One region of the Mesobacillus subterraneus genome, then DNA from elsewhere that is predicted to be linked to it. Evidence: riboswitches for the same ligand, from Rfam matches in the RefSeq annotation. Region 1 holds a riboswitch; the other holds the start of a gene.
The links. A riboswitch is a leader RNA that binds a small molecule or an ion and turns the genes downstream of it on or off. The one in region 1 is predicted to bind cyclic di-AMP.
Positions count from the first base shown of each region.

Region 1 (3,416 bases):
TGGAAGCAAGTTCGATTTGCGTTTCGATGGTCTGCCTGAAGAGCTGCATTCTCTAGAATTGGTTTTTAACGAGTTTGTTGGATACCAGAAACTATCGGAACAGATCCCACTTGGTAACAATACGCACCATGATCTTGAAGGAAAAGATCTTTGGATTAAAAGCGTCGTTCCTACTGAGCGTGGAATTGAAATCACGATTGAAACAGACTGGAACCTACTGCTTGACGGCGTTTCTATTCAAAGTGGGGACAAAGTGACTCCTTTAAAAACAACGATTGGCCAGAGATTGGACAGAAATACAGATAAATTCACCAGTGAGCGGACGATGGTCTTTGATACGAAGTCCATGCCAGAGGATCTGCTCATCGAAGGGTTCCATTATGTGAAAAACTACAATCATAAGATTGAGATTCCGGTTGATTAGTTGGTGTGTATGGATCAGGGTCAGGAATAGAGGGGTGGCAATGAAGCAAGCTACTTTACAATGTTAGTCATTCTCTTTGAACACTAGATTGTAGATTTATCAGTGATTTGCGAATTCCGGTTGTATTTTTCAGATCACTTCACTGCAAAATAAAGCGAGGGCATTGTTTTTTCAAACAGTGCCTTTTCTTATTGTTTAGGTATTTATAAAATTATTTAGTGTGGAAAACAACATGTATTTTTTAAAAGCGCCTAGCCCCTAGCCCCTCGAGTCGCTTGGCTAGCTGCGGCTCCTAACTCCTCGAGACGCTAGTCTAGTGTCGCCTCCTAGAAACTCCGAAACTTCAACTCCGCCGGCAGAAGCAAAAAGCGCTTCTTTGTCGGAGTCTCCAGTTTTCTGCGTTTCTGAACAGTCGGCTATACGGTCCGCTCAGGTGAAGTCAAAGAACGACTTCACCGGTCGGCCCTCTAGCGCTTGTCTGGGCTGAACGAGGCGCTTGCGCTTTTTGTTCTGCTTGTTATTCAGGTGTTTACTGAAATTTACATATGAAACGTCCATGTGATTTTTAAAAAGAGATTGACACTCTTAAGCGATAGGAGTAATTTATACTTATTCATTTTAATAAAAAGCCTTTATGCTGAATCTTTTGAGCGGGGGAACCGATTTTGATAAAGCTATTTTATCTTGGGGTGAATTTTAGTGATTGAAGCTAAAAAGGGATACTCTCAATCCCTAATCCGACAGCTAACTCCGTAAGCCGTGAAGAGAGAAGGGTTGATGATATGAACATTAACCATTCTTATTAGGGATGGTCTTTTTGTGTTTTTGAAAATTAATCTGACAAAGTAAGAAGGGGTAAATCTTGGCGAAAATTTTAAAAAGGAACTGGCTGAAACCTGCGCAAATCATTGTGTTTTTTTATGTCATTGCTGTATTGATCTCGGCGTCGCTCCTCAGTCTCCCTATTGCGCTCAAGCCTGGGGTGAGCTGGACTTTGATTGACGTTTTATTCACGGCAGTCAGTGCGGTGAGTGTGACAGGGCTAGCGGTGGTATCGACACCGGACACCTTTAGTACACCGGGCGTTTTCATATTAATGTTCATCCTCCAGTTTGGCGGTATTGGGATCATGACGCTTGGTACGTTTTTCTGGATGATATTACGCAGGAGGATCGGTCTTAAAGATCGGCAGTTAATCATGACCGACCAAAATCAGTCTCAAATGTCAGGTCTGGTCAAGCTCATGAGACAAATATTGGCTATCATCCTCTTGATCGAGGCGGTGGGGGCCCTTATATTAGGCACCTATTTTCTTCGTTTTTTCCCGACATGGCAAGAAGCCTATCTCCAAGGCTTATTTGCAGCGGTCAGTGCAACGACGAATGCTGGCTTTGACATTACAGGAAGTTCGCTGATTCCTTTTGCGCATGATTACTTTGTGCAAACCGTGAACATCATCCTACTAACCTTAGGTGCGATTGGATTCCCGGTATTAGTGGAAGTTAAGGAGTTCTTTTTGAATCGTAAAAAACACAATCGATCACATTTTTCCTTATATACGAAACTGACCACCTTAACATTCTTTGCGCTTATGTTCTTCGGTACATTTGCCATTCTGCTTTTTGAATATAATCATTTTTTCAAGGACTATAACTGGCATGAATCATTTTTTTATGCCTGGTTTCAATCGTCCTCCACTAGAAATGGCGGGCTTGCTACTATGAATGTGAGTGATTTCTCTAATCCTACCTTACTGCTTCTTTGCTTTTTGATGTTTATTGGAGCGTCGCCAAGTTCTGTTGGCGGCGGGATAAGGACGACTACTTTTGCGGTCATTATTTTACTGATCATCAATTTTGCAAAAGGGCATAATGCAATCAAGGTGTTTGGACGGGAGCTGCATGAGGAAGATATCCGGAAATCGGTAGTGGTTAGTTTTCTGGCGATGCTGCTCTGTTTCGCCGCTGTGGTGATCATGAACGCGACTGAAAACTTCACGATGATGGAAATCATGTTCGAAGTCAGTTCAGCATTCGGGACGACCGGCTTGTCGATGGGAATCACTCCTGAACTTAGCACGGCAGGAAAGATTGTCATTATTTCTTTGATGTTTATAGGAAGAATAGGGATTCTATCATTCATATTCCTGTTCAACCGCGGAAAGCTAGAGCCAAAATGCCATTATCCGAAAGAAAGATTGATTGTTGGATAGAGGTTTCAGGAAGTATTGGGTGAAGGAAAGTTACCCGATGCTTCCTTTTTTCATGGAACTTCCAGTCTCCTTATCCGTATATAAAACAAGGGATAGGGGGATGGAAATGAAGAAAGTATTTGAGGTTACATATAAAGGGCATCATATACAAGTGGAGAATACCTGGTTTAGTGGGGAAAAACTCTATGTGGACGGCAAATTACAGGACCAGAATCTTGGGTTTGCCTTTGATCGAGCGACTTTAAATGGGGTAATCAAAAATAGTGAAGGAGCACACCAGAATATCAAGGTCAGTCTCGGTGGTGCTATTACGGTTGAATGCAGGATCTTTATAGACAATGAATTGATTTATCCTGAATATGAGGTTTAATAGTAAACAAAAGGAGTTCAACTTAGAAGTTGAGCTCCTTTTTTACTGAATAAGAAAGCATATATTCACTTTGAGAATTGTCCAGCTCCAGCGCCTAGCCCCTCGAGTCGCTTCGGTCCTGCCAATGAAGTCAAAGAACGACTTCACAGGCAGGCCCCTCCAGCGCTTGTCGGGGCTGAACAAGGCGCTTGCGCTTTTCTTAGACGTTAAATCTTTTTCTGATCTTTCTTGCTCTGAAAAATAAAGATGCCGATGGCCACTGCTGATGCGAGTAAAAAGACTAGGATGGTGATCGTGATGTAAAGCGGGTCATTGTTTGTTTCTTCTGGTAGGAGTCTTGTTGCAATCGGACCCATAGAGAGAAATAAAGGAATCAGTATGGTGAACCAGGTTTTGGTGTAGAGAGCTGC
Region 1 is NZ_CP129019.1:3,881,638-3,885,053, reverse strand. Features, by position in the region: gene LC048_RS20225 (DUF4179 domain-containing protein) at 1-424, shown strand, start outside; cyclic di-AMP (ydaO/yuaA leader) riboswitch at 1,050-1,198, shown strand; gene LC048_RS20220 (TrkH family potassium uptake protein) at 1,287-2,636, shown strand; gene LC048_RS20215 (hypothetical protein) at 2,743-3,006, shown strand; gene LC048_RS20210 (DUF1129 family protein) at 3,213-3,416, opposite strand, start outside.

Region 2 (3,416 bases), 1.3 Mb from region 1:
CATTCTTCGCATTTATTGTTGGGATTGGAGCAGGTATCGTAGGTGCAGCTGGTGCATTCCTGCTCGTACCAATCATGCTAGTTGTGTTGAAAATCCCTACTCGAATGACAATAGCAACATCACTTGCCATTACATTCATTTCTTCAATTGGATCCACAGTAGGTAAACTTGCCACGGGACAGGTAGAATTCTGGCCAGCATTGATCATGGTTGTAGCGAGTCTAATCGCATCACCACTCGGTGCCAATGCAGGTAAGAAAGTAAATACGAAGATCCTTCAGTACATTCTTGCAGTATTGATTTTGGGTACTGCGATTAAGATTTGGATGGATATCCTGTAGGATATATTTAAACAAGACTTCGCTCCTGCGAAGTCTTGTTTTTTTAGATAAAAGGTAGGAAGTCTATAGCTGTCAAGAAAACATCGTTATTGTGACAGGTTTCAATTGAAGAGCCTAATCATGTGGCATACAATGAAGCAACAGGCTATGTTCCTGTGCTCGTATTGCTGGCTAAATATCCTGACGGTGATGAGCCGGTTGGTGACATGCCAGGACAAGTGCCTGCCGAGTACCACACAGGTTCTTACTACTTCTGGAAGGGCTATGGTGCAACACCGGCTGATTCTGGTATTCACGTAACGGACATCAAGGAAAACGAAGATGGCTCAATCACAGCTAAGTTCTTCTATAACTTTAATTCTAGTATGAAGTAAATACGAAAAAACTGAGCAAGGATTACATTCCCGCTCAGTTTTTTTCATTTTTAAAAGGAACAAAAACATCAACATGTCCAGGTAGGACTTTGGCATTGAAAGGCAATGGATCGCCTTCTTCACCGTCGATGTTCACCACATGCTGTTTGTCAGAAGTTACCTTAAGGAAGGAGGTCCGGATATATTCAACTTCTTCACTTTCCTCCAATTCACCCTTCAGAAGCGATGGGATGAGTGACGCGATTTTCGGGACGGACATCTTCTTGATTATAAAAGCATGGAACTTTCCATCATTCACGCTTGCTTCGGGGGGCCAGATCTTCAAACCCGCCGACAGAATTCGTGAGGGAGGCGATCAACAGGAACGTATGCCCTTCCCATCTACCGTTTTCGTGTTCGACACATAAATCGATTGCCTCTCCATGTAAGAAAGATTTTGCCCCTTCCATAAAGTAAGCAAGCGAACCAAGTCTGGTTTTTAGTTCAGGGCTTACATTGTAAGAAGCTTCTGCAAGGGCCCCTAATGCTATAACATTGGCGAAATAATTCTCATTGATTTTACCTATATCCACAGGCTTGAGGTTTTGCTCAGCCAGAATTGAAATGGCTTTATAGGGATCAAGCGGAATACTGAGTGCCCTGGCAAAATCATTGACCGTTCCGAGTGGGATGATGCCGAGAGCAGGCCGGTGGGCTTGTTCGGCAAGTCCATTAATGGCCTCGTTGATTGTCCCGTCTCCCCCCATTGCAATGACCGCATCGTATAAACCAATGCAGGCCTCAGTAGCAAATGCAGAAGCGTCGCCTTCTTTCTCGGTTCTCCGTATATCGATAACATCGTACCTATCCTGTAAGGTTTCCTCTATTTTTTCAGCGTAGTCAGTCGCTTTTTCTTTTCCTGACGATGGATTTAATATAATCATGGCTTTCATCCCGCTAACCTCCCAAAAAAAATGTTTGCAAAACATTTAAAACTAACAATATCAACCCTATTATTTACCTTTAAATGAATGGCTATAAACCGCGAGCGCTGGAGTGAAAGTCATCCTTATGCCCAAAATGAAAAACAAAGAAAAACAGCGATTCAGTAAGAGAAACGAAGATTTGTCATCAATATTGGATTAAATTGAATAAAATGAGTCATTTTTGGCTTCCTTTTCGTGTTTACAATGGAATGCCGCAGGAGTATGATTACAACAGTTTCAGATTTCTGAACGAAAATTTAATGAGTTTCATATTTCTAAATCGCTGAATCCGATTGGAGCGGGGGAACCAACTTTGTGGAGGCAATCCACTTGGGGTGAGGCCTAATATTAGGCGGGGCTATTCTGAGCCCTAATCCGACAGCTAACTCCGTAAGCGTTGCAGAAGAGGAAGATGAAGCTTGTGCGACGAGAATTTTGATAAGTCCACAAGGCTGCAATCTTTTAGCCTCTGGGGGCTTTTTTGTTTTGCTGTATTTTAGATATGTCGCCTATTTTAAAATTCCAGTATGAACAAAATCCCTGAATAGAAATATTAGACGCATAATTCCTCATACTAAGGAAAGAAGGAAGGATCATGCGCAGGAAAATATTTTTTAGGCTGGACCCACCGAAAGTTCTTGTCTTTGGGTTTGGAGCAATTATTTTCTTAGGGACACTGTTGCTGTCATTGCCATCTTCAACAGTAAATGGGAAAGGACTTCCGTTTTTGGATGCATTGTTTACTGCAACCTCCGCAACATGTGTAACAGGGCTTGTCGTAGTTGACACCGGTGATACCTTCACAAGATTCGGGGAAATGGTCATCCTTTCGATGATTCAGATTGGCGGATTGGGTTTCATGAGTTTCGCCACTTTATTTGCATTTATTTTAGGAAAAAGAATTTCATTTAAAGAAAGGCTGATCATCCAGGAATCATTGAATAACGCGACTGTAGAAGGGATTGTCAGGCTTGTCAAACGAATCTTTCTTTTTACAGCGGTGATCGAGATTGCTGGTGGAATCATTCTTTCACTGAGGTTTTCACAGGAAATGGCTGCAGGAGAAGCGATTTATTTTGGTTTTTTTCATGCCATTTCTAATTTTAATAATGCTGGATTTGATTTGATGGGTGGATTCAACGGGCTCACTGCCTATGCTGAAGACCCGATTATCAATCTCACCATGATTGCTCTTATTAGTTTAGGAGGGATTGGGTTCATCGTCATGAATGAGCTGTTTGAATATCGAAGCACGAAAAGAATTTCCCTGCATACAAAAATCGTCTTATTTGTATCGGGAGTTCTGGTATTCGGAGGAGCTCTCCTGATTTTCATTCTTGAATTTAACAACCCATCCACCTTGAAGCCGTTAACAATGACTGGTAATATATTTGGTGCAATTTATCAGGCTGTCACCCCAAGGACAGCGGGATCCAATACATTGAATATTCCGGACCTGAAGCAATCGACCTTGTTTTTCATTATTTTCCTGATGTTTGTTGGGGCGTCTCCAGGATCGACAGGCGGCGGGATTAAAACAACGACATTTGCCGTCTTGATCGGTGCAGTCAAGTCACAAATTCGCGGCAGGGAGGATGTCACTTTTTTTGGCAGAAGAATGGAGCATAGCATCATTTCCAAATCATTGACGGTTACAATGATTGCGCTTTTTTTAGTGATTTTAATTACAATGATGCTGACCATCACTGAACCAGGAAAAGATTTTTTGATGATAT
Region 2 is NZ_CP129019.1:428,120-431,535, forward strand. Features, by position in the region: gene LC048_RS02095 (sulfite exporter TauE/SafE family protein) at 1-341, shown strand, start outside; gene LC048_RS02100 (hypothetical protein) at 464-715, shown strand; gene LC048_RS02105 (diacylglycerol/lipid kinase family protein) at 750-1,040, opposite strand; gene LC048_RS02110 (diacylglycerol/lipid kinase family protein) at 1,006-1,647, opposite strand; cyclic di-AMP (ydaO/yuaA leader) riboswitch at 1,952-2,093, shown strand; gene LC048_RS02115 (TrkH family potassium uptake protein) at 2,276-3,416, shown strand, end outside.
Region 2: another riboswitch for cyclic di-AMP. It lies ahead of LC048_RS02115 (TrkH family potassium uptake protein); the one in region 1 lies ahead of LC048_RS20220 (TrkH family potassium uptake protein).